3 regions of the Serratia symbiotica genome follow, and region 1 is predicted to be linked to each of the others. Evidence: predicted binding sites of a transcription regulator. Region 1 holds the regulator's gene; each other region holds the start of a gene.
The links. Region 1 encodes LexA, which represses DNA repair genes until DNA is damaged. Its sites were predicted from a motif close to TNCTGTATGTACATACAGNA; they were not measured.
Positions count from the first base shown of each region.

Region 2: a site for LexA is predicted at 3,248-3,267, ahead of umuD (translesion error-prone DNA polymerase V autoproteolytic subunit). Genes of this name have one in related genera too.
Region 3: a site for LexA is predicted at 4,035-4,054, ahead of umuD (translesion error-prone DNA polymerase V autoproteolytic subunit). Genes of this name have one in related genera too.

Region 1 is NZ_CP050855.1:2,891,967-2,899,096, forward strand. It holds partial or broken gene SYMBAF_RS18545 (two-partner secretion domain-containing protein) at 538-980, shown strand; gene SYMBAF_RS17940 (hypothetical protein) at 1,053-1,268, shown strand; gene SYMBAF_RS17945 (hypothetical protein) at 1,302-1,556, shown strand; gene zur (zinc uptake transcriptional repressor Zur) at 2,100-2,612, shown strand; gene dinF (MATE family efflux transporter DinF) at 2,790-4,130, opposite strand; gene lexA (transcriptional repressor LexA) at 4,243-4,851, opposite strand; gene SYMBAF_RS14370 (diacylglycerol kinase) at 4,951-5,319, opposite strand; gene plsB (glycerol-3-phosphate 1-O-acyltransferase PlsB) at 5,464-7,130, shown strand, end outside.
Region 2 is NZ_CP050855.1:875,613-882,742, reverse strand. It holds gene SYMBAF_RS04655 (helix-turn-helix domain-containing protein) at 1-47, shown strand, start outside; gene SYMBAF_RS04650 (hypothetical protein) at 31-360, shown strand; gene SYMBAF_RS04645 (hypothetical protein) at 353-967, shown strand; gene SYMBAF_RS04640 (VOC family protein) at 960-1,529, shown strand; gene SYMBAF_RS04635 (Rpn family recombination-promoting nuclease/putative transposase) at 1,736-2,686, opposite strand; gene SYMBAF_RS04630 (DUF7609 family protein) at 2,687-3,067, opposite strand; gene umuD (translesion error-prone DNA polymerase V autoproteolytic subunit) at 3,313-3,804, shown strand; gene SYMBAF_RS18070 (Y-family DNA polymerase) at 3,828-4,982, shown strand; gene SYMBAF_RS18145 (Mu transposase C-terminal domain-containing protein) at 4,957-6,246, shown strand; gene SYMBAF_RS04610 (helix-turn-helix domain-containing protein) at 6,256-6,609, shown strand; one part of gene SYMBAF_RS04605 (IS1 family transposase) at 6,584-7,032, opposite strand; one part of gene SYMBAF_RS04605 (IS1 family transposase) at 7,032-7,130, opposite strand, start outside.
Region 3 is NZ_CP050857.1:47,572-54,701, forward strand. It holds gene SYMBAF_RS17000 (helix-turn-helix domain-containing protein) at 1-36, shown strand, start outside; gene queC (7-cyano-7-deazaguanine synthase QueC) at 188-886, shown strand; gene SYMBAF_RS17010 (queuosine precursor transporter) at 890-1,744, opposite strand; gene SYMBAF_RS17015 (helix-turn-helix domain-containing protein) at 1,731-2,321, opposite strand; gene SYMBAF_RS17020 (Rpn family recombination-promoting nuclease/putative transposase) at 2,547-3,473, opposite strand; gene SYMBAF_RS17025 (DUF7609 family protein) at 3,474-3,854, opposite strand; gene umuD (translesion error-prone DNA polymerase V autoproteolytic subunit) at 4,100-4,591, shown strand; partial or broken gene SYMBAF_RS17035 (Y-family DNA polymerase) at 4,615-4,698, shown strand; one part of gene SYMBAF_RS17040 (IS3 family transposase) at 4,705-5,624, opposite strand; one part of gene SYMBAF_RS17040 (IS3 family transposase) at 5,624-5,873, opposite strand; gene SYMBAF_RS17045 (hypothetical protein) at 5,955-6,245, shown strand; gene SYMBAF_RS17050 (hypothetical protein) at 6,373-6,882, opposite strand; gene SYMBAF_RS17055 (hypothetical protein) at 6,971-7,130, opposite strand, start outside.

The DNA of each region.
Region 1 (7,130 bases):
AAAAAAATAATGCAATAACTAATAAGATAAATTAATGACTAGACAAATGTTACAGCGCGCTACAGGCATACCCACCCATGCTTGGATAACGGAGGAAAGGTCTACGCTGGCAGCACTCCTAAAACGGCACCTATGGGCACCAAGCAGATATCGCCTCGCAACTGTGCGAGGCGATATCCGGCAATGGCAGGTGAGCGCTGGGGTCATTTGAACACGCAGCCCAGGTGCAGGCGGTGAAGTTTAGTGGGCCAAATAATAAGCGGCTCGTCACTGCAAATGGCCCTAGCCCGCCCCAAAAGCCGCTACTGCACGTTATTCAGTTTATACCTATGCCTTTACTACGGGATTTTGGGTCTGTGACGCCGCCATGCTCAATGACTGAGGTTGCCCCACGCATCTGGCTTAGTTACCCTTTGCCTCCACGTTAGTCAACATGATGGCATCAATGACAAACGCCTCCTGATCAGACCGTGAAGACCTCGCCCACCTCGCGTTCTGTGCCCTCGTTGCGTTACATACCGCTGTTCAGCAAGGTGCTGTCACCACCCCAACACCCCGAATGCAATATTGCCCACCGGCAAACCGGTTCTGAGTGCCGATGGTAGCTTGCAGGCGCTGGAAGTGACCCAGGGGGGCAATCAGCATTCAGGGCAAAGGGCTGGATGCCAGCCAGAGCGACAAGTTCGCGCTGATTGCCCGCGCCACCGACATCAACGTGCAACTGCATGCCAAAGACGCGGCCATCACGCTCAGAGCCAACCGGGTGGATGCACAAGGCAACGTTACGCCGAACGCCGGTCAGGTCGAGGTACACTGGCGCGCTAGGCGGGATGTATGCCAATCGCATTCATCTGGTCGCCAGTGAAACCGGCGTTGGCGTCAACCGCGGCAACCTCAATGCCCGTGATGGGGATATTACCCTTGATGCCAGCGGCAAACTGACGCTGAATAACTCGCTGGCGCAGGGGAGCCTGAGCGTCAATGCAGCCGATATTGCACTGAGTGGCAGCCATCAGTCCGCTCAGAACGTCACCTTGAACAGCCAGGGCTAATTGGCACTGAACAACACCTCGGTGAAAGCCGGTCAACAGATCGCGCTCAATGGCGGTGAACTGGCGCTCGAGCAAACCACGCTCAGCGCGGCACAGGATATCCGGTTGAGTGCTGCGGGTTTGCTGCGTTCGACCAACAGCACCCTGCTGGCAGGCACGGACGTACAAGGTAACTTGACCGCCACGCAGCGGCTTGCGGTAACAGCCGGTAAGTAGCAGTGGCTGAACAGCCAACTTGGGGCTGGGACTGTGATTGCCGAAGCCCTGCGTGGCTTGGTGCTGGATGGCGGCTCCCAACTGACCGGGCTGAGTGGCGTAACGCTGCAGGGTGGCGCGCTGAATCTGGCGGGGAAAGCTAGTTCCGGTGGGGATTTCACCGTGCAGGGTGCCAGCCTGCAAAGTGCAGCCAGCAGCGTACTCAGCGCACAACAGGATCTTCATTTCACCTTCAGTGGCAACGCGGATTGGCTGGGGCAACTCACTGCCGGGCGCGATCTGGCGTGACAGGCCAATAATCTGAATAACGCGGGCCAACTGGCCGCCAGTCGTAACAGCCAGATAACGGCACAGATGCTTAACAACAGCGGGCTGATGCAGGCACAGGGTGAACAGACGTTGAACGTTGGCCATGGCGGTGCGGGATACCCTGGACGTAAGTGTTTCGCTGTATACCGAAGGCCCACTGAGCGTGTGTGCCGGTGAGTTCCTGCTGACCGCTAAACGGGATGCCGCAGCCACATTGCGATTATTATCACCGATATCTATCCGGCTAACTTTATTGTGTTAATGCGACAAAACTCTATCCGCTGATACTCCAGTCGTGGTGCAGAAAATGGGGAGAGCCTATCAGGTTGCTTCCACTACCGTTACATTGCGGGCGTGCAATAAGACGGCAAGTGTATTTATCGTGAAAGCAAAATATTCTGACCCCATAGGTTCGCAAAAGCTGGCGCTGCTACCTGGGTAACCCAAATAGAATCCGTTGTCTCGGTGATTCGCCGTAATTATGTTAAAATAGGTCATTTAACTCCGGGAGCGGTATTTGCGATGAATTCAACCACCCAGGAAAATCTGTTAGCGCAGGCTGAACAACTCTGTCGGCAACGCAATGTGCGATTAACGCCGCAGCGGCTGGAAGTACTGCGCCTGATGTCACAGCAGCCCGGTGCAATCAGCGCATACGACCTACTCGACCTGCTGCGGATCGCCGAGCCACAGGCTAAGCCACCCACGGTTTACCGCGCGCTCGATTTCCTAATGGATCAAGGGTTTATCCATCGGGTAGAGTCGGCTAATAGCTATATACTGTGCCACCATTTTGGCCAGCCGATGCATACCTCTGCGCTGTTTATTTGTGATCGCTGTAGCCAAGTGACCGAGCGCACCACCGAGGACGTGGAAAAAACGCTGCAAAAGCTAGCGAAAGAGTCAGGGTTTGCGCTGCGCCACAGCGTGGTGGAAGCACACGGTCTGTGTACTGGCTGTGTTGAGGTTGAAGCTTGCGACAGCAAGCATGATTGTGGCGAACACGACCATAGCATCGCCATCAAAAGGAAATAGGCTGGGCTAACAGGATCTCTTTGTAGCTATCGTCAAGCCAGCTATAGTAGCTTCAGGCGTCAATCCGCGAATGCCTCTGGTGCTATTAGCGCTACTTGTTGTAAGTTCCCCAAGATTTCACTTCTTTCTCAGCCGCCTCTTTTTTCTGGCAGCATCAATGCGTATTAGATATTTCCATCATTCTGGTGCTGCAAACCAACTGCCATGCACCCTATGGAGATGCCAGCGCCAGCCCAGCGTCAGACCACGCAGTATGAGGAATACCGCCAGCGCCAGCCACAACCCGTGGTTGCCTAGCCACGGTACGCTAAACAGTGTCAATACATAGCCAACGGCCGCCACCGCCATGCTGTTGCGCATCTCTGCACCACGGCTGGCACCAATAAACATACCATCCAGCAAATAACACCACACGCCAACCAACGGCAAGACAACCTGCCACAGCAAATAATGATGAGCCAACGCACGCAATTCATGCAGCGAGGTCAAGGCCGCCACTATCTGCTGACCAGCCAAGAAGTAGAGCACAGCAAAGGCCAACGCTACCAGGCAAGCCTGACGACAGGCAGCGTGCCATATTTTTCTCAGTTGGCTGTCATCACGCGCACCATAGGCATGACCCGAATGTGCTTCAACCGCATAGGCAAAGCCGTCTAAAGCGTAGGCGGAGAAGGCCAGAAGGTTCATTAATACCACATTTACCGCCACCACCTCGCTGCCTAGGCGTGCGGCAAAGAGGGTCAGCGAGGCGAAGCACAGTTGTAGCAGCAACGAGCGCAACATGATGTCGCGGTTTAGGGCCAGCAAGCGCCTAAGGTTGCCGCGCCAAGCCTGTTGCAACATCAGCAACGATATCCCACGCATGCGCATTACCCGCCACGCTAGCCCTAGCCCCAGTAGCAGCGTGGCATATTCTGAGATGGCAGTCGCCATCGCTGCCCCTTGCACCTTCCAGCCCAGTCCCATTACCAGCCAGATATCCAGCACAATATTCAGCAGGTTGCCGACAATCAGGAAGATCACCGGCGCACGCACATGCTGCACGCCGAGCAGCCAGCCGAGTAGCACCATATTGACCAGTACTGCCGGGGCGCTCAACCAACGAATGTCCAGAAACAGTCGCGCCTGTTCCAGTACCTTAACGTTGCCACCAACGATCCGCAGCGCCAAATCAATCAGCGGGTGGCGCAGCAGCACCATTGCCAACCCGGTCAATAGTGCCAATAGAAGCGGCTGCATAAAGGCACGCGCCAGCCTCTGCTGGCTCTGCGCTCCCAGCGCTTGGGCGGCCAACCCGGTAGTGCTCATGCGCAGAAACAGTAGCAGCATAAACAGGAAATTACTGACCATCGTGCCGATCGCCACACCGCCCAAATAGATCGGGCTATCAAGATGGCCGATCACAGCAGTATCCACTAACCCTAGCAACGGCACGGTGATATTGGAGAAGATCATCGGCAGGGCCAGGTGCCACAGGGCTTTATCGGTGTCGCTGGTAAAGGCAGAGATCAGGTGCATTATGCAATGTTCCCATGGTAGTGCAGTTGCCACATTAGGTGGAGTAAAACGAAACCGCCCCAAAACAGGGGCGGGTTAAATCAGGGGACAACGGTTTAGTTAGGCGTGACGCTTAAATCCAGTCGCCATTGCGGATCACACCGACTGCCAGACCTTCGATAGTGAAATTTTGCTGGCGCAGATCGACCACTATCGGTTGAAATTCGTTGTTTTCCGGCAGCAATTCAACCATGTTACCGCTTTTTTTCAGTCGTTTGACGGTAACTTCATCTTCAATGCGCGCCACTATGACTTGGCCATTGCGCACATCCTGAGTTTTGTGTACCGCTAACAGATCGCCATCCAAAATGCCGATATCGCGCATCGACATGCCGATAACCCGCAGCAGGAAATCCGCGTTTGGTTTAAATAAGGAAGGATCTACCTTATAGTGGCCTTCAATATGCTGTTGAGCCAACAGTGGCTCGCCAGCAGCCACACCACCAATCAGCGGTAAACCTGCTTCATCTTCCATCAGCAGGCGTATGCCGCGCGACGCGCCGGAGATGATCTCGATGACCCCTTTGCGCGCTAACGCCTTCAGATGTTCTTCGGCGGCATTTGGTGAGCGGAACCCCAGACGCATAGCGATCTCAGCACGTGTCGGCGGCATGCCTGTCTGCAAAATATGATCGCGAATCAGTTCATAAACCTCTTGCTGCCTGGTAGTTAGTGCTTTCATTCCACCCCCTGTTCGTTTATACAGTTTTGCTGTAAGTATATACAGGCATGCCTGAATTGGGAACCGACGAATGAATAAAATCAGGGTGTCACGCCCCGTTCAAATGAAGTGTTGCAACAAAATCGACCCCCAAACGAACAGCGCCAACACGATCGCCAGCAACACTGCCGCTGCCCCCATATCCTTTGCACGGCCAGACAGTTCATGATATTCACTACCTACCCGATCGATCACCGCCTCTATCGCGCTGTTCAGGATCTCAACAATCAGCACCAATACCACCGATCCGATCAATAAAATGCGCGCTATCGCACCTACATTCAGCCAAATTGCCAGTGTGATAGCCAGCATGGCCACCACCAATTCCTGGCGGAATGCCGCCTCATGCCGCCAAACAGCGGCAAGTCCTTTATAAGAATAGCCAGCGGCTTTAATAATACGGGTCAGGCTGGTTGCTTGATTTGCCATGTTTCTGTGCCTTTCTCAGGGGTAAATCATAAAAAGAGTCTAGATCACTTAGTGATGTCGGCTCTCGTTTTCCAACACCGCAGATCTGCTACCCGGTTTCTGGTATGCTTGTGTTGCATTGCTAACAAGAGGCTTCACGTAGTTATGTCAGGTTGGCGTAAAATTTATTATAAATTATTGAATTTACCACTCAAATTATTGGTAAGAAGCAAGGTTATCCCTTCAGATCCTGTCAGGGAGTTAGGATTAGATCCCTCACGGCCGATTTTGTATGTTTTGCCTTATAATTCCAAGACGGATTTGCTGACGCTACGCACTCAGTGCCTGGAGCAGGATCTGCCCGATCCTCTTGACCTATTGGAAATCGACGGCACGGTGCTGCCGAGCCACGTGTTTATTCACGATGGCCCGCGCCTGTTCCGTTATTACACGCCGAAGGAAGAGTCAGTAAAGCTGTTCCACGACTATCTGGATCTGCACCGCAGTAATCCGCGTCTCAATATCCAGATGCTGCCGGTCTCGGTGATGTTTGGCCGTTCACCTGGGCGAGAAGGCCAAGGCACACCACACCTGCGCCTGCTGAACGGCGTGCAGAAATTATTAGCTGTGCTGTGGCTCGGCCGTGACAGCTTCGTACGTTTCTCCAATACTGTTTCGCTGCGCCGCATGGCCTCCGAATACGGCACAGACAAAGCCATCGCGCAGAAACTGGCACGCGTGGCGCGCATGCACTTTTCGCGCCAGCGTCTGGCCGCAGTCGGCCCCAGCCTGCCAGCACGTCAGGATCTATTCAACAAGCTGCTGGCTTCCAAAGCGATCGAAAAAGCCGTCGAAGACGAAGCACACAGCAAGAAAATCTCCCTTGATAAAGCCCGACAGAACGCCATCGTGTTAATGGAAGAGATCGCCGCTGATTTCTCCTACGAGGCCGTGCGCCTTTCCGACCGCGTGTTGAGCTGGACCTGGAACCGGCTGTATCAGGGCATCAACGTTACCAATGCTGAGCGCGTTCGCCAACTGGCCCAAGACGGCCACGAGATCGTCTATGTACCCTGCCACCGTAGCCACATGGACTATTTGCTGCTGTCCTATGTGCTGTATCATCAAGGGCTGGTGCCGCCACACATCGCGGCCGGCATCAACCTCAACTTCTGGCCAGCCGGGCCGATCTTCCGTCGCCTGGGCGCATTCTTCATCCGCCGTACCTTCAAGGGCAACAAGCTGTACTCCACGGTGTTCCGCGAATATCTCGGTGAGTTGTTCACTCGGGGTTATTCGGTAGAATACTTTGTGGAGGGTGGCCGTTCTCGCACTGGACGCCTGCTGGAGCCAAAGACCGGCACTCTGTCGATGACCATTCAGGCGATGCTGCGCGGCGGCACCCGGCCGATCACTTTGGTGCCGATTTACATCGGCTACGAACATGTGATGGAAGTGGGCACTTACGCCAAAGAACTACGCGGTGCCACTAAGGAAAAAGAGGGTCTGCTTCAGATGCTGCGCGGCTTGCGCAAGCTACGCAACCTGGGCCAGGGTTACGTCAACTTCGGCGATCCGCTACCACTGACCGCCTATCTGAACCAGCATGTGCCGCAGTGGCGTGAATCGATCGATCCGATCGAAGCCCAACGCCCAAGTTGGATGACACCAACGGTCAACGATCTGGCGGAAAAAATCATGGTGCGCATCAACAATGCCGCTGCGGCCAATGCCGTAAATCTATGCTCTACCGCGCTGCTGGCCTCCCGCCAACATTCGCTGACCCGCGAGCAATTGCTTGAACAACTTGAGTGCTACCTGCAATTAATGCG
Region 2 (7,130 bases), 1.3 Mb from region 1:
TAGGTTATAAAGTAATTGAATGGAGGATATATGATATCAAAGTTTAATGATCTACTAAATTATCTTTTCGATAGTTACAAAAAATCATCTATCGATAATATTCTTCACATTGACACAACTACTTTCACTAAACCATTAGAAATAAAAATAAATTATCACACAAGCCGGTATGTATCTAACAGTATGGAAATTGAAGAGTTTTATCGCCACTATAATAAATCCATGCTAAAAAAAGACATAGAATATTGCATTAGGCTAATAAGTTACAAAAAAGTATATAGCAAACTGCACTTGCATTTCCCTGAAGCATCTGAAGCTATACTTAAAGATATTGAGCAAGAGATAGAAAATCATGGCTAATGAACGAAAAGAAATTGAGTTAATTATCCTTACATCTTTAATAACTACCTTTTCTATTGCATCACATATTATCTCATTTAATATATATTCATTTAATAATTTTGTTTTCATCCCTTCAAGCATTACTTATATGCTTGTCATAGCTCTGCTAGACTATTCTTCAGTTTATTATAGCAGAAGATTAGTCATTAGTATGATTGTTATAGAGTCATTATCTAATGCAATGCTTTTCTGTTTAATAAAGGGTAGTTTTATTTATAATATTTCAAGTTTATCTCCAATTGCAGATTCTCTCAAAAACATTTTATTATATTTTGAAAAAATGTATCTTGCAAATATTGTCGGTACTCTAATAGCCTTACTTATAAACAACTACATATTTACGTTCTTTTTTAAAAAAACCAACTTTCTAACCTCAAGTTTTATATCCTCGACTATTTTTATCCTACTATATACTCCAGCTACAGATTTTATTGCATTTCATGATGTGGTGGATTTAAAAAACAAAAATTTAATTTCATTTAACATTATCACTAATATGATTTCATTTTTAATTTGGTCTTTATCACTTAACTCTCTAATAAAATGGAGAAGAAAAAATGATTGATTACAAAGCTCTTGGACATATAAATATTGTCGTTGATGATATTGAAAAAGCTATTGAATATTATAATAAGTTATTGTTTTGCATACCTAGGCAAATTTTTCCACACTTTAAAAATGAAGGGTTTTCAAAAAGCGCGGGGTTCATTGATGAAATTGTAAATGTGTCTATATGCTTCCTTGAAATACCAAAAACCGGAATATTCTTGGAGTTAATGGAGTATCACAACCCAATTGGGTATAGCTCATCTGTAGATAAAAAAACGAATGATATTGGTGGGATTGGGCATATTTGTATAAAAGTAGATAATATTGATTATGCTTTTAAACATATAAAAAATACAAAGGATACTAAATTAATAAGTTTGAGTGAAAGATACAAACCATTTTTTATAAGCCCAATATCAACTGATGACTTCAATTTCTTTGATGAACAACTTGAATCCAGTTTAGAAGAAAAAGAAAATGTATGCAGCATCATAAAAAAAATAAGATATTTCTACTTTGTAGATAAGTACAATATACAGTGGGAATTTGAACAGGGACATGATGACATAGGGGAATAAGATTCAATTTTTATAAGAAAAAAATATTTAATTAAAATAACCAAACAGCTCACCGCAGAACAAGACCAGCAAGAAGCAATGTGGCTAACCTGCCCTGTCGAGAAAGCGGAATTTCACGGATGTGAACGCAGGCGCGGTCACACTGTGGCTAAAGTGACGTGTTGCGAAGAAAGGCGCATCCTGTTACGGAACTGCGCCAATACCTATTAATGCTGGATTTTGGCCAGGTCATCGGCGGTCAACCCCGTCATCTTCATGACCAGGTTACGATCAAGACCGTTGGTCAGCATTGTGCGGGCAACGGCAAGCTTGCCTTCTTGGCGGCCTCTAGCTTCGCCAAGTTGGATACCTTCCTGACGGCCTCTAGCTTCGCCAAGTTGGATACCTTCCTGACGTCCTTTATCTTCCAGTTTTTGTGCAACGGTCATAAGCACCTCCTCATGTTGTGGCGCACGACGCGCCAGTTCGCGGATAAACGTCTCCGGGGCTGCCGTGTCACCAACCTGTAGCATGTAATTCATCAATGATGTCAGTTGCTCCTGCGTAGTATATCCGGACAGCAGCAACGTGACCAGTTGTTCCAGCAGGTCAGCCAGGTCGCGCTGACGGATGTGTTTCTGTAAAAGCTCCAGGATGGCCATACGGCGATGCTGCATGATTTGCTCATCCGGGATGACTGTGACATCGACCAGGGGAAACGCTCCCGCATAAAGCTGTGTGGCCAGTTCGGGGTCACCAAACTCATCCAGCCAGCGCATCGAGTACGGATAAGGCGTCACCTGACCGTGATAGAACAGCAGTGGAACCACCAGAGGCAACTGCTCGTTACCCGCATCAAGATGGCGTTGCATCGCCGCGATACTGTATCGCATCAACCTAAAGGCCATATTCTTATCAGGGGAACTTTGGTGCTCGATAAGGCAATAGACAAAGCCGATACCCTTCCCCGCCTTGAGTGAATAGAGCACATCGGAATAATAGGCACGCAAATCTTCTTCAACAAAGCTGCCCGATTCCAGCTTTAACGTACTCAAGTCACAGTGTGTGAGCACTGCCGGCGGCAAATGCAATTGCAGGAAGTCACGCGCTGTTTCCGGATGGGTCAGAAACTGCTTGAACACGGCGTCATGGGGAATGGGGGTCGTTTTGCTCATCAGTTACCTGCTTCGGGTGACGATGGCCTGGGCGAACAGGCGGCCTGACGGGTAAAGCACCAGGCTGCTCTCGATATTATAGACCTGGCCGGTACGTTTGGTGGCTTCGTGCATGGCGGGTACCAGCAGGCGGCGGGCGCGTTTTTTCAGACTGTTGACGTCCTGGACAAGTTGTCCGGCGGCACAGTCGGGGGAGAGTGGCTCCGAGTGGGTATGGGACATGCCGGGCTTGAGCAGCACCATCATGGCGACGGTATGAGCAAACGCCTCGGTGTCGATATCGATAATCTCGTCTTCAGCACTCTCTGGCTGGACAGGGTGGTCAGTCATCAATTTTTCAGCTGGCGGGGTAATGTGACCAAAGTATCGCATAGTCCGTGCCATTGAGCACCTGTGAGTGACCATCATTGCGCAACACCTGCGCATCACTGAAGGACAACGGCCTCCTGGGCATGCCCACTTTCTCCATCCAGTTATACACGGGTTTTGCAACATATCTGTGGATAATCTCGCCAGTATACACCCTGGACTTAAGTGCAGCTTACGCCCGGTTGCGCAATATTATACTGTTTATACGTCCAGTACAATATTAATGCTTAAGTAAAATTCTGACCAGGAAAGTACACATTGTGAGCAACACCTCCCAGACCATCACCGCGATGGCCCTCCCCACCACGCCAGCAGTTCAGCGACCCGGCGTTCATCCAGGTAAAACAGCCCCCTCCCCTCAGCGCCAGACAGGGGTCAGACTCTATGATACCGGTATCGCCTGTGGCTTCCCCTCGCCCGCTCAGGACTACCTGGAACAACGTCTGTCACTGGATGATATCTGCATCCGTTTCCCGGAAAGTACCTACCTGGTGCGAGCCGAAGGCCATTCAATGCGGGACGCCGGTATTCTCGACAGCGACCTGCTGGTCGTTGAGTGCTGTTACCCGGCACGGCACGGTGACATCGTCATTGCGACGGTCGATGGCGCATTCACCTGCAAATGCCTGCAATTGCATCCCCGCCCGTTACTGCTGCCGGCCAACCCAGCCTTTGCGCCCATCGACGTGGATAATGAGGACATGGAGACGGTCATCTTTGGCGTGGTTCGCTACGCTATCCACACGCTTTGACCCTTGCCAACGCCTGTTAAGCCATGTTTGCCCTGGTTGACGTCAACAGCTTTTATGCCTCTTGCGAGACGGTGTTTCGACCCGACTTGCGCGGTAAACCCGTGGTGGTACTGTCGAACAACGACGGATGCGTGGTGGCACGCAGTCAGGAGGCCAAAGCCCTTGGCATAAAAATGGGCGTACCCTGGTTCAAGGTAAGAGCGGAGGCTGAAAAGAAACACTGTATTGCCTTCTCCAGTAATTACGCCTACTACGCCGACATGAGCCACCGGGTAATGACCCTATTGGCCCAGCTGACGCCGCGCGTTGAGGTCTATTCCATTGACGAGGCATTTTGTGACCTGACCGGCCTGCCACTCACCACACTGGAACCCCTGGGAAAACAGCTCCGTGAAACGGTACGCCGCTGCACGCATCTGACCGTTGGCGTGGGCATCGCTCCAACCAAAACGTTGGCCAAACTGGCCAACCATGCCGCCAAGACCTGGCGAAAGACCGGGGGTGTTGTTGACCTGAGTGCCACCGCAAGACAGCGTCGCCTGATGGCACACGTGCCGGTCTCGGAAGTGTGGGGAGTCGGGCATCGCATCGCCAGGCATCTGTCGATGATGGGGATAACCACGGCGCTACAACTGGCGGACTTGCCCCCGGCCATCGCCCGTCGCCGATTCTCGGTGGTACTGGAGCGCACGGTGCGTGAGTTGAACGGCATCGCCTGCCTGTCCCTCGAGGAATTTGCCACACCGAAAGAGCAGTGCCTTGCTGGCTCAGGAGGTGGAGAAACTGCGCGCTGCCGGTATGTCCCGAATTGCGGCGGTAACATTCATCGCCGACGGTTCTCGCCAGGGAACGCTGCCCGCGCGGGTCATGGTAGCGGCTGGGTTGGCCAACGCCCGCAAAGGCTCGAGTCGTATTGGCGTCAGCAAGAGCTGCCTGCAGGCGTGACTGACCCTCTATCTGACTACCAAGCCAGGCCTGGAGCGGTTGGCGTTATTGGCACCCGGTCAGCCCAAACGCAAACGCCCGGAAGACGTGGTCTGGTTCTTCGGCATGTTCTGGCCACACTACAGCAACCAGAACGGCCCCAGCGTCAAAGAGGCATACCGCTCGTTCAAGCGCGACTGGTACGAAACGTACAGCGACCAGCCCGCCATGCTGATGGCCCTGCCATCGTATGACGCGGTAATACGTTTGGTGGATAAGCTGCCATTGCGGGAGCGTATGCGCGGACGCGTGTCGGGGTCAGCGGCAAAAGCCTTTGAAGTTTATCAGCAGCGTGACTGGTCACAAATGCCGGTGAACGGGTGCTGGATTTCGGATGGCAAGTCGCTGAATCTAAAAGTGGCGCATCCTATCCATGGCAGACCTTTCACGCCGGAGCTGACGCTGGTTATTGACGGCCGTACACGCTATATCGTTGGCTGGAGCGTTTCCCTGGCGGAGAATGCCATTGCGGTGGCCGATGCCTACCGGCATGGCATGAAACATTACGGCAAGCCACTGTTCGTGTATTCCGATAACGGCGGCGGGGAAACCAACAAGATGCTGGATGCGGACATTACCGGTATTTTTCCGCGCTTGCACATCGAGCACATGACCGGTATTCCCGGTAATCCGCAGGCGCGCGGCATCATTGAACGGTTGAACGGTGTAATGCCTGACCGACTGGCCAAGCGGTTCCTGACCTACAACGGCATCGGAGCCGACCCTAACGCTGTCCGTATTCGGGGGCAACAGATGCTCAGTCTGTCAAACGCCTTGCGGGATGGGCGCGAACTGACCGCGCAGAACAAGAAAACGTTGAAGATCCTGCCCACCTGGCGGCAATTGATTGACGCCGTACAGGAGGAAATAGACGACTACAACAATCACCACGGGCATAGCGAATTACCCAAGGTTAATGGGAAATGGATGTCGCCAGCAGCTTACCGCCAGTGGGTACTGGAGCAGGAAGGTGACGACATCGAATACATGACGGACGGTGAATTGCGCGAAATGTTTATGCCGGAAGTTAAACGTGTTGCGCAGCGTGGCTGGATAGCCTTGGAGAATAACCAGTATTTTTCGAAAGAACTGATTACTGTTGACCGGCAGGAAGTCCGGGTGGCCTTTGATATCCATGATCCGACTGAAGTCATTGTTCGCCAAATGGATGACACCTATGTTTGTACCGCCATCTGGAATGGTAATACCGCATCGCCAGTGCCGGTGGCCAGAGTCCAGAAAACCCTGGAAGAGCGCGCGAAGCGTAAAATTAAACTGGCAGAGACCAAAATTCAGGATGCGGAAGACGAGTTGCGTCCCGCGCTGGAGCATAAAGCCGACACTGATTTCAGCAAATTCATTCCGATGGAGTCAAAACCGGATCGCATAAGCAGTAGACCCTATTTATTCGAATCCGAATATGAAGATGATTTAAAAAAGTACGGTAATTACCGTTAAGGCTTAAAAATGACTGTGATTGATAATTTAAATCGCCTGATGGCGAGGAAGTGTTACACCCAAAGCAAGGTTGCAGCGAAAACTGGCTTGAGTCCTGCTGTTATCTCGCAATATTTGAAAGGCGTTTATAACGGCAATATAGATAACGTGGAAGCGGCGATTAATAACTTTATTACCCGTGAGGGAGATAAAGAGAAAAACCGTGAGGTCAAAGCGTGTTTTGTTAAAACGCAATTATCCAGTAAATGCCTGACCTTGCTGAGAAACACCCATCTGGATGCCGATATCGGTGTAATTTATGGCAACGCAGGGTTGGGCAAGAGGGTAATGTATCCAATTAGTAGAACATGTGTTTTTCGATAAACGCTCCGATCACTTTTTCGTGGATCTCAACTGAGCGTGAGAAGCAGATTGTTTTACGAGCCAACCGCTTAATGCGGGTGCGGAGCGTCAGGTTATTACGCTCAATGCGTTGGGTGAATATTTTGCCGGTCAGATGCTTATCCTTCGGCACCTCGCGGCCATAGCTGCCACAGTCGTCGCTGGTGATCATGCCGATGTTGAATGGTGTAAGCAGTGCCAGTAGCTCCCGGCAGGTTTCATCGGTTCGGGGACCAAAAGTGTAGGCCAGTACACCGCCTGTTTTGGTGTTGTACGCGTACCAGAGCCAGTGCTGCCGGGCTTTACTGCCAACGAAGCTCCATTGCTCATCAAGTTCGCAGATAAGCGCCACATCAGCATTGGCAACAGACGAAGACGTTATTCGCTTTGGCGCGAGTTTTTTAAAGTCCGGATGACGGTGTTAATGCCAATTTTCAGTGTCCTGGCGGTATCGCGAACCCCGGCACCATTGAAGGCCATTTCAGTGATCTGCTCTTTAATAC
Region 3 (7,130 bases), on a different replicon from region 1:
TATAATATAACACCAAATTTCTTAATTAGAGAATAATTCATTAACAAAATATTTTTCAATTATGCTCACGTATCATATAGATTTACTACATGAAAAAAAGTGTAGATACGAGGGTTGAAAAAATCAACAAAAAAACATAATTTTGTTTAAAAATAATTTTTTATTCATATTTATCAAGGTGATACTTATGAAAAATTCATCTGTTGTGGTTTTTAGTGGTGGACAGGACTCGACCACATGTCTCCTACAGGCTATCAACAAATACAATTCCGTTCATTGCGTTACTTTTGATTATGGCCAACGCCATAGCCAAGAGATTGACATAGCGAGGGATATTGCGAAGAAATTAGGGGTGAAATCACATAAATTCATTGATGTTTCCATAATTAATGAGCTTTCAGCCAGCAGCCTAACAAGGGATGACTTGCTGGTTCCTGAACCCCATATGCGCAAAAATAGTGATTTACCTCTTACCTTTGTTCCAGGCCGAAACATTATTTTCCTAACATTGGCATCGATCTATGCTTATCAAGTTCAGGCGGAAACAATCATTACAGGAGTATGTGAGACAGACTTTTCAGGCTATCCAGATTGTCGTAATGATTTTGTTGTTGCGCTTAATAAGGCAATATCATTAGGCATCGACAGAGAATTAGTTTTTGAGACTCCACTTATGTGGCTGACCAAAGCTGAAATTTGGGCATTAGCAGACAAACTTGGGATGCTAAACTTTGTTAAAAATGAAACCATGACTTGTTACAATGGAATAAAGAGCTTCGGATGTGGTAAATGTGAAGCCTGCAACCTTCGGAGTAAAGGTCTTAAAGAGTATCTAAACAATAAAACAGTCATAAGAAAAAAATTACAAAGCAAACTATATTTATAGATGCTATTCAGCAAGGTATCTGTTAAAGAGATATCTTGCTCCATACGCTGGAAAAACATTAATTAGTGCGTAAATAAGCTTCACAGCTATTTGAACACAAATAATTTGTAATATTTGGCCCTGCTCCATAACCCCATAAAAAGCTATAAAGCAGAATATAATGCTATCTAAAACAGAAGCAACGAACGTACTTGAAATTAATCGGACATACAAATACTTAGATTTAGTTAATTTTTTTATCTTTATTAATGTATAGGAGTTTGCTAGTTCAGAGCAAAAAAATGCTAGTGTTGAAGCAATAAACGCTGACTGAATTTGTGTTACCAAATTTTTGTATGAGCTGTTAAAAATCCATTCTGGAAGAACTGGCAAAGATAAGGATAAAGATAGTAGCAACAAAAGGAGAGCATTTGAACACACACACATATATATAGCTCTTCTTGCCAACTTAAAACCATAGAATTCATTCAACAAATCTACAATCAGAAACGTCAGTGGATAAACAAATACACCTGGAGTTACTAACACTCCCAAACCTGAAAAAAAGACTGGCTTGACTGCGGAAATATTACTAAATATGTAGCAAACAGTAATTATTAGGCAAAAAAGAGAATATAGTATCCATTGTCTTTCGGGACGACTTGTAATGTCATATTGTGTATCTACCTGTTGGCCTGAACTATACGCCTTCCTATAAATTGCCTCGACTTCATCACGACTTAGATCATCCATAACATCTGTGTTGCGAATATCATAGAAATTTGCTGACATAATACGCCCAGTGTTTTTAATCATAATCTTTATTCTGTTAGTGACTGGATCAAAGCCAAGCAATTTAAATCTTTCATTGTACTCCATATCTTTCCTCTACTATTGTTCCAACCAACTCATCAGAAGCTGAGGAAAATCTACCATTCCTAACTACCCTTAGTGTCATTTTAGGAGTAATAACCAGAATGTTGCCCTCTCCCTCATTTACCCATCGCCTCACAATCAAAATATCTCCCTTATTGTAGTAACCCCTTATTTCCTTGGATAGATGGATGCCAATTACATTTGGTCCTTCACCAAAGAAATAAGTTATTTCTGACGAAACAACCAAATTACCTATTTTTGCTTTCAAGGCTGACATTAGGGTTGTATCAGTAACAATAGGTACAGCTATTGGGTTCATATTCCCATCGAGGGCAATTAGATCATTTGAGAGTTCTTTTTCTCTTAAGTCTAATGTTTGAATTTCGCTGAAAGAAACACCAAAGAATCCGGCCACCTTTCTAACGGTACTACTTTGGACTCTATCAACTTTACCTTCAAGTATATTGTAAATTGTTGTTCGATTTACGCCTGCTCCCTCACTAAGGGAAATCTGTGTTTCTTTTCGTGATTTTAAAAGGTAGTCGATGTTACTTTTTAGGTAGTTTTTATTTTTAGTCATGACGACCCTGCTCCGGCCTTCCACAGCTCACTGAAAGACAAGTGGATTTGCCTTGTCGAGGAGATGAAGTTTCATCAGTGTAAAAATAAGCGCGTTCAGATTGTTCTACGTGTGATGGGTCGGCACGTAGAACAATCTGACATATTTCCGTTACCGGGAACAGCGTTAATCGAACCATCTTTTTCCCGCCTTGATACAGCAGTCACTCTGGCAAGGCATTTTATGCTAATGCTGGATTTTGGCCAGGTCATCGGCGGTCAACCCCGTCATCTTCATGACCAGGTTACGATCAAGACCGTTGGTCAGCATTGTGCGGGCAACGGCAAGCTTGCCTTCTTGGCGGCCTCTAGCTTCGCCAAGTTGAATGCCTTCCTGACGCCCTTTTTCAATCCCTTTAAGTTCCAGTTTTTGTGCAACGGTCATAAGCACCTCCTCATGTTGTGGCGCACGACGCGCCAGTTCGCGGATAAACGCCTCCGGGGCTGCCGTGTCACCAACCTGTAGCATGTAATTCATCAATGATGTCAGTTGCTCCTGCGTAGTATATCCGGCCAGCAGCAACGTGACCAGTTGTTCCAGCAGGTCAGCCAGGTCGCGCTGACGGATGTGTTTCTGTAAAAGCTCCAGGATGGCCATACGGCGATGCTGCATGATTTGCTCATCCGGGATGACTGTGACATCGACCAGGGAAAACGCTCCCGCATAAAGCTGTGTGGCCAGTTCAGGGTCACCAAACTCATCCAGCCAGCGCATCGAGTACGGATAAGGCGTCACCTGACCGTGATAGAACAACAGTGGAACCACCAGAGGCAGCTGCTCGTTACCCGCATCAAGATGGCGTTGCATTGCCGCGATACTGTATCTCATCAAGCGAAAGGCCATATTCTTATCAGGGGAACTTTGGTGCTCGATAAGGCAATAGACAAAGCCGATACCCTTCCCCGCCTTGAGTGAATAGAGCACATCGGAATAATAGGCACGCAGGTCTTCTTCAACAAAGCTGCCCGATTCCAGCTTTAACGTACTCAAGTCACAGTGTGTGAGCACTGCCGGCGGCAAATGCAATTGCAGGAAGTCACGCGCTGTTTCTGGATGGGTCAGAAACTGCTTGAACACGGCGTCATGGGGAATGGGGGTCGTTTTGCTCATCAGTTACCTGCTTCGGGTGACGATGGCCTGGGCGAACAGGCGGCCTGACGGGTAAAGCACCAGGCTGCTCTCGATATTATAGACCTGGCCGGTACGTTTGGTGGCTTCGTGCATGGCGGGTACCAGCAGGCGGCGGGCGCGTTTTTTCAGACTGTTGACGTCCTGGACAAGTTGTCCGGCGGCACAGTCGGGGGAGAGTGGCTCCGAGTGGGTATGGGACATGCCGGGCTTGAGCAGCACCATCATGGCGACGGTATGAGCAAACGCCTCGGTGTCGATATCGATAATCTCGTCTTCAGCACTCTCTGGCTGGACAGGGTGGTCAGTCATCAATTTTTCAGCTGGCGGGGTAATGTGACCAAAGTATCGCATAGTCCGTGCCATTGAGCACCTGTGAGTGACCATCATTGCGCAACACCTGCGCATCACTGAAGGACAACGGCCTCCTGGGCATGCCCACTTTCTCCATCCAGTTATACACGGGTTTTGCAACATATCTGTGGATAATCTCGCCAGTATACACCCTGGACTTAAGTGCAGCTTACGCCCGGTTGCGCAATATTATACTGTTTATACGTCCAGTACAATATTAATGCTTAAGTAAAATTCTGACCAGGAAAGTACACATTGTGAGCAACACCTCCCAGACCATCACCGCGATGGCCCTCCCCACCACGCCAGCAGTTCAGCGACCCGGCGTTCATCCAGGTAAAACAGCCCCTTCCCCTCAGCGCCAGACAGGGGTCAGACTCCATGATACCGGTATCGCCTGTGGCTTCCCCTCGCCCGCTCAGGACTACCTGGAACAACGTCTGTCACTGGATGATATCTGCATCCGTTTCCCGGAAAGTACCTACCTGGTGCGAGCCGACGGCCATTCAATGCGGGACGCCGGTATTCTCGACAGCGACCTGCTGGTCGTTGAGTGCTGTTACCCGGCACGGCACGGCGACATCGTCATTGCGACGGTCGATGGCGCATTCACCTGCAAACGCCTGCAATTGCATCCCCGCCCGTTACTGCTGCCGGCCAACCCAGCCTTTGCGTCCATCGACGTGGATAATGAGGACATGGAGACGGTCATCTTTGGCGTGGTTCGCTACGCTATCCACACGCTTTGACCCTTGCCAACGCCTGTTAAGCCATGTTTGCCCTGGTTGACGTCAACAGCTTTTATGCCTCTTGCGAGACGGTGTTTCGACCTGACCTGCGCGGTAAACCCGTGGTGTAGTGGTCAACTAAAACTGGCCACCGCGTTAGAGTTTTTCCAGTATCGGTTTTCCGATTCGTTTGGTGGTAACCCACCGTTATATTCATGCGGCCTGAGCGCGCTGTAATACCCAACGATATAGTCCGTTATTGCGTGGGCTGCATCGCTGAAGTTTATGTAACCCGTCACCGGTACCCATTCGTTCTTCAGACTCCTGAAGAAGCGCTCCATTGGGCTATTATCCCAGCAGTTTCCACGCCGACTCATACTCTGTCTGATCCGATACCTCCACAGTGACTGCCGGAACTGTCTGCTTGTGTAATGGCTGCCCTGATCGCTGTGGAACATCACTCCGGCTGGTTTTCCCCGGGCCTCCCACGCCATCTCCAGCGCTTTGATGGTCAGCCTGCTGTCCGGTGAGAACGACATTGCCCAGCCCACCGGTTTTCTCGCGAACAGGTCGAGAACAACGGCGAGGTAGGCCCAGCGCCTGCCTGTCCAGATATAGGTCACATCGCCACACCACACCTGATTAGGCTCTGTCACTGCGAACTGCCGCTCAAGGTGATTCGGGATAGCGATGTGTTCAAGGCCACCGCATTTATACCGATGAGTGGGCTGTTGACAACTGACCAGCCCCAGCTCTTTCATGAGCCTGCCGGCGAGCCATCGTCCCATCCTGAAGCCCTTCATGGTTGCCATAGTTGCGATACTCCTTGCGCCAGCAGAGCCATGGCTGACGCTATGCAGTTCCAGTACCTGGCTGCGTAATACAGCTCGTCTGCCATCTGGTTTTTCAGGACGGTTTTTCCAGTATTTGTAGCTGCTGCGATGAACCCCGAACACGTGGCAGAGTGTGACCACCGGATAATGCGCTCTGAGTTTCCCGATTATCGAGAACTGTTCAGGGAGTCTGACATCAAGAGCGCGGTAGCCTTTTTTAATATTTCGTTTTCCATTTCAATACGTTGTATTTTTTTCCTCAGCTCACGTATTTCAATTTGTTCAGGAGTAATGGGAGAGGCTTTAGGTATTTTTCCCTGCCGCTCATCACGCAACTGCTTCACCCATCGCGTCATTGTGGAAAGGCCGACATCCATAGCACTGGCTGCATCTGCCACGGTGTAGTTCTGGTCAACGACCAGTTGAGCGGATTCGCGTTTGAACTCTGCACTGAAATTTCTTTTTTTCATTGAAGCACCTGTAATGTCCTGAGGTGAGCATATCACCTCTGTTCAGGTGGCCAAATTCAGTGTGCCACTACAGTTTTAACGATGGCGGCAAGAAGATTTTTTACACAGATGGAAGTCGATGATGTCAAAGAAAATCTCGAAAAACTTCCAGATTTATCCTCACAAAGGATGACAAGAAGGGATGTTCTTGAACATCTCAAGGAAACTATAGTGATGCTGTCGAGGGAAAAAGGCTACAGCACAGAAGATATAAAATCAGCCATGGATGCCATGAACTTTAACTTCAGTGAAAAATCCATTGCAGATATTATCAGGAAAGAGGCTGGCGATAAAAAACGCCGGACTAAGAAAGATAAGGAGGGCATTGTCTGAAAAAGGAAATACATCATTAGGGAGACAGGTGATTGAACAGTGGCTTTAAAGTCCCTACCCCACTCTAGAGTAAATCTTTCGCTATTGGCGATATAGTATGAACCTGGGATAAAGAATCTGGATTTTGTTAAACCCACAACCACAGTGAAGTAATTTGATGCTGAATAGCCAGCTTTGCCACATCTCGATCAACGGGTGAAACATCATCAATCTTCGCTATCGTTTCACCATAATCCCACCTATCTGAATCAGATAAATACTCTCCTCGACCTCGATAATCGACCATTTCTTCCTCCAGTTTATCCCATAATGCCTTGAGTGAAGGGGCGAAACATATCCGCGTAGAAGAAAATTCCATATCCCCTACATACTCCAAAATTCTCACATTAAAGCAGGTCATTTTAGACATTACTGTATCCCAGGCTCTCCTTATCTGAGTACCACCAATGAGACCAAATGAGCGTACATGTGAGCCATCTTCATAACAGGGAAATTTGTCTTCTGCCAGACTAACAGTGCACCTGTGATACAAAGTGAAAACCCGCTCACTCCGAGAGGTGGTCATCAGGAAATAGCGATCGGTTGCCTTGATGATGTCAAAGGTAATGCCCGTTTTTGAGGTCAGTTGTAGGGTCATTTTTGATTTACGCCCAGAGAAGTGTTTTTCCTGTGAAATGAGATAAAAAAACAGGGGAATGAAGCACGAATCATCACCTTTGAGGGCGTTAAGGAAGCCACTCGGCGATACACCAATCTATCCACACGGCCTCATCACTGGCGGCAACAGGCCAGCCATCAACGAGCCAGACCGCCAGTGAATCAAAATCACCCAGTTGGATGGACAGATACTCTGCATCTGCGGGTAATGCCGGCGACTCCAGGGTG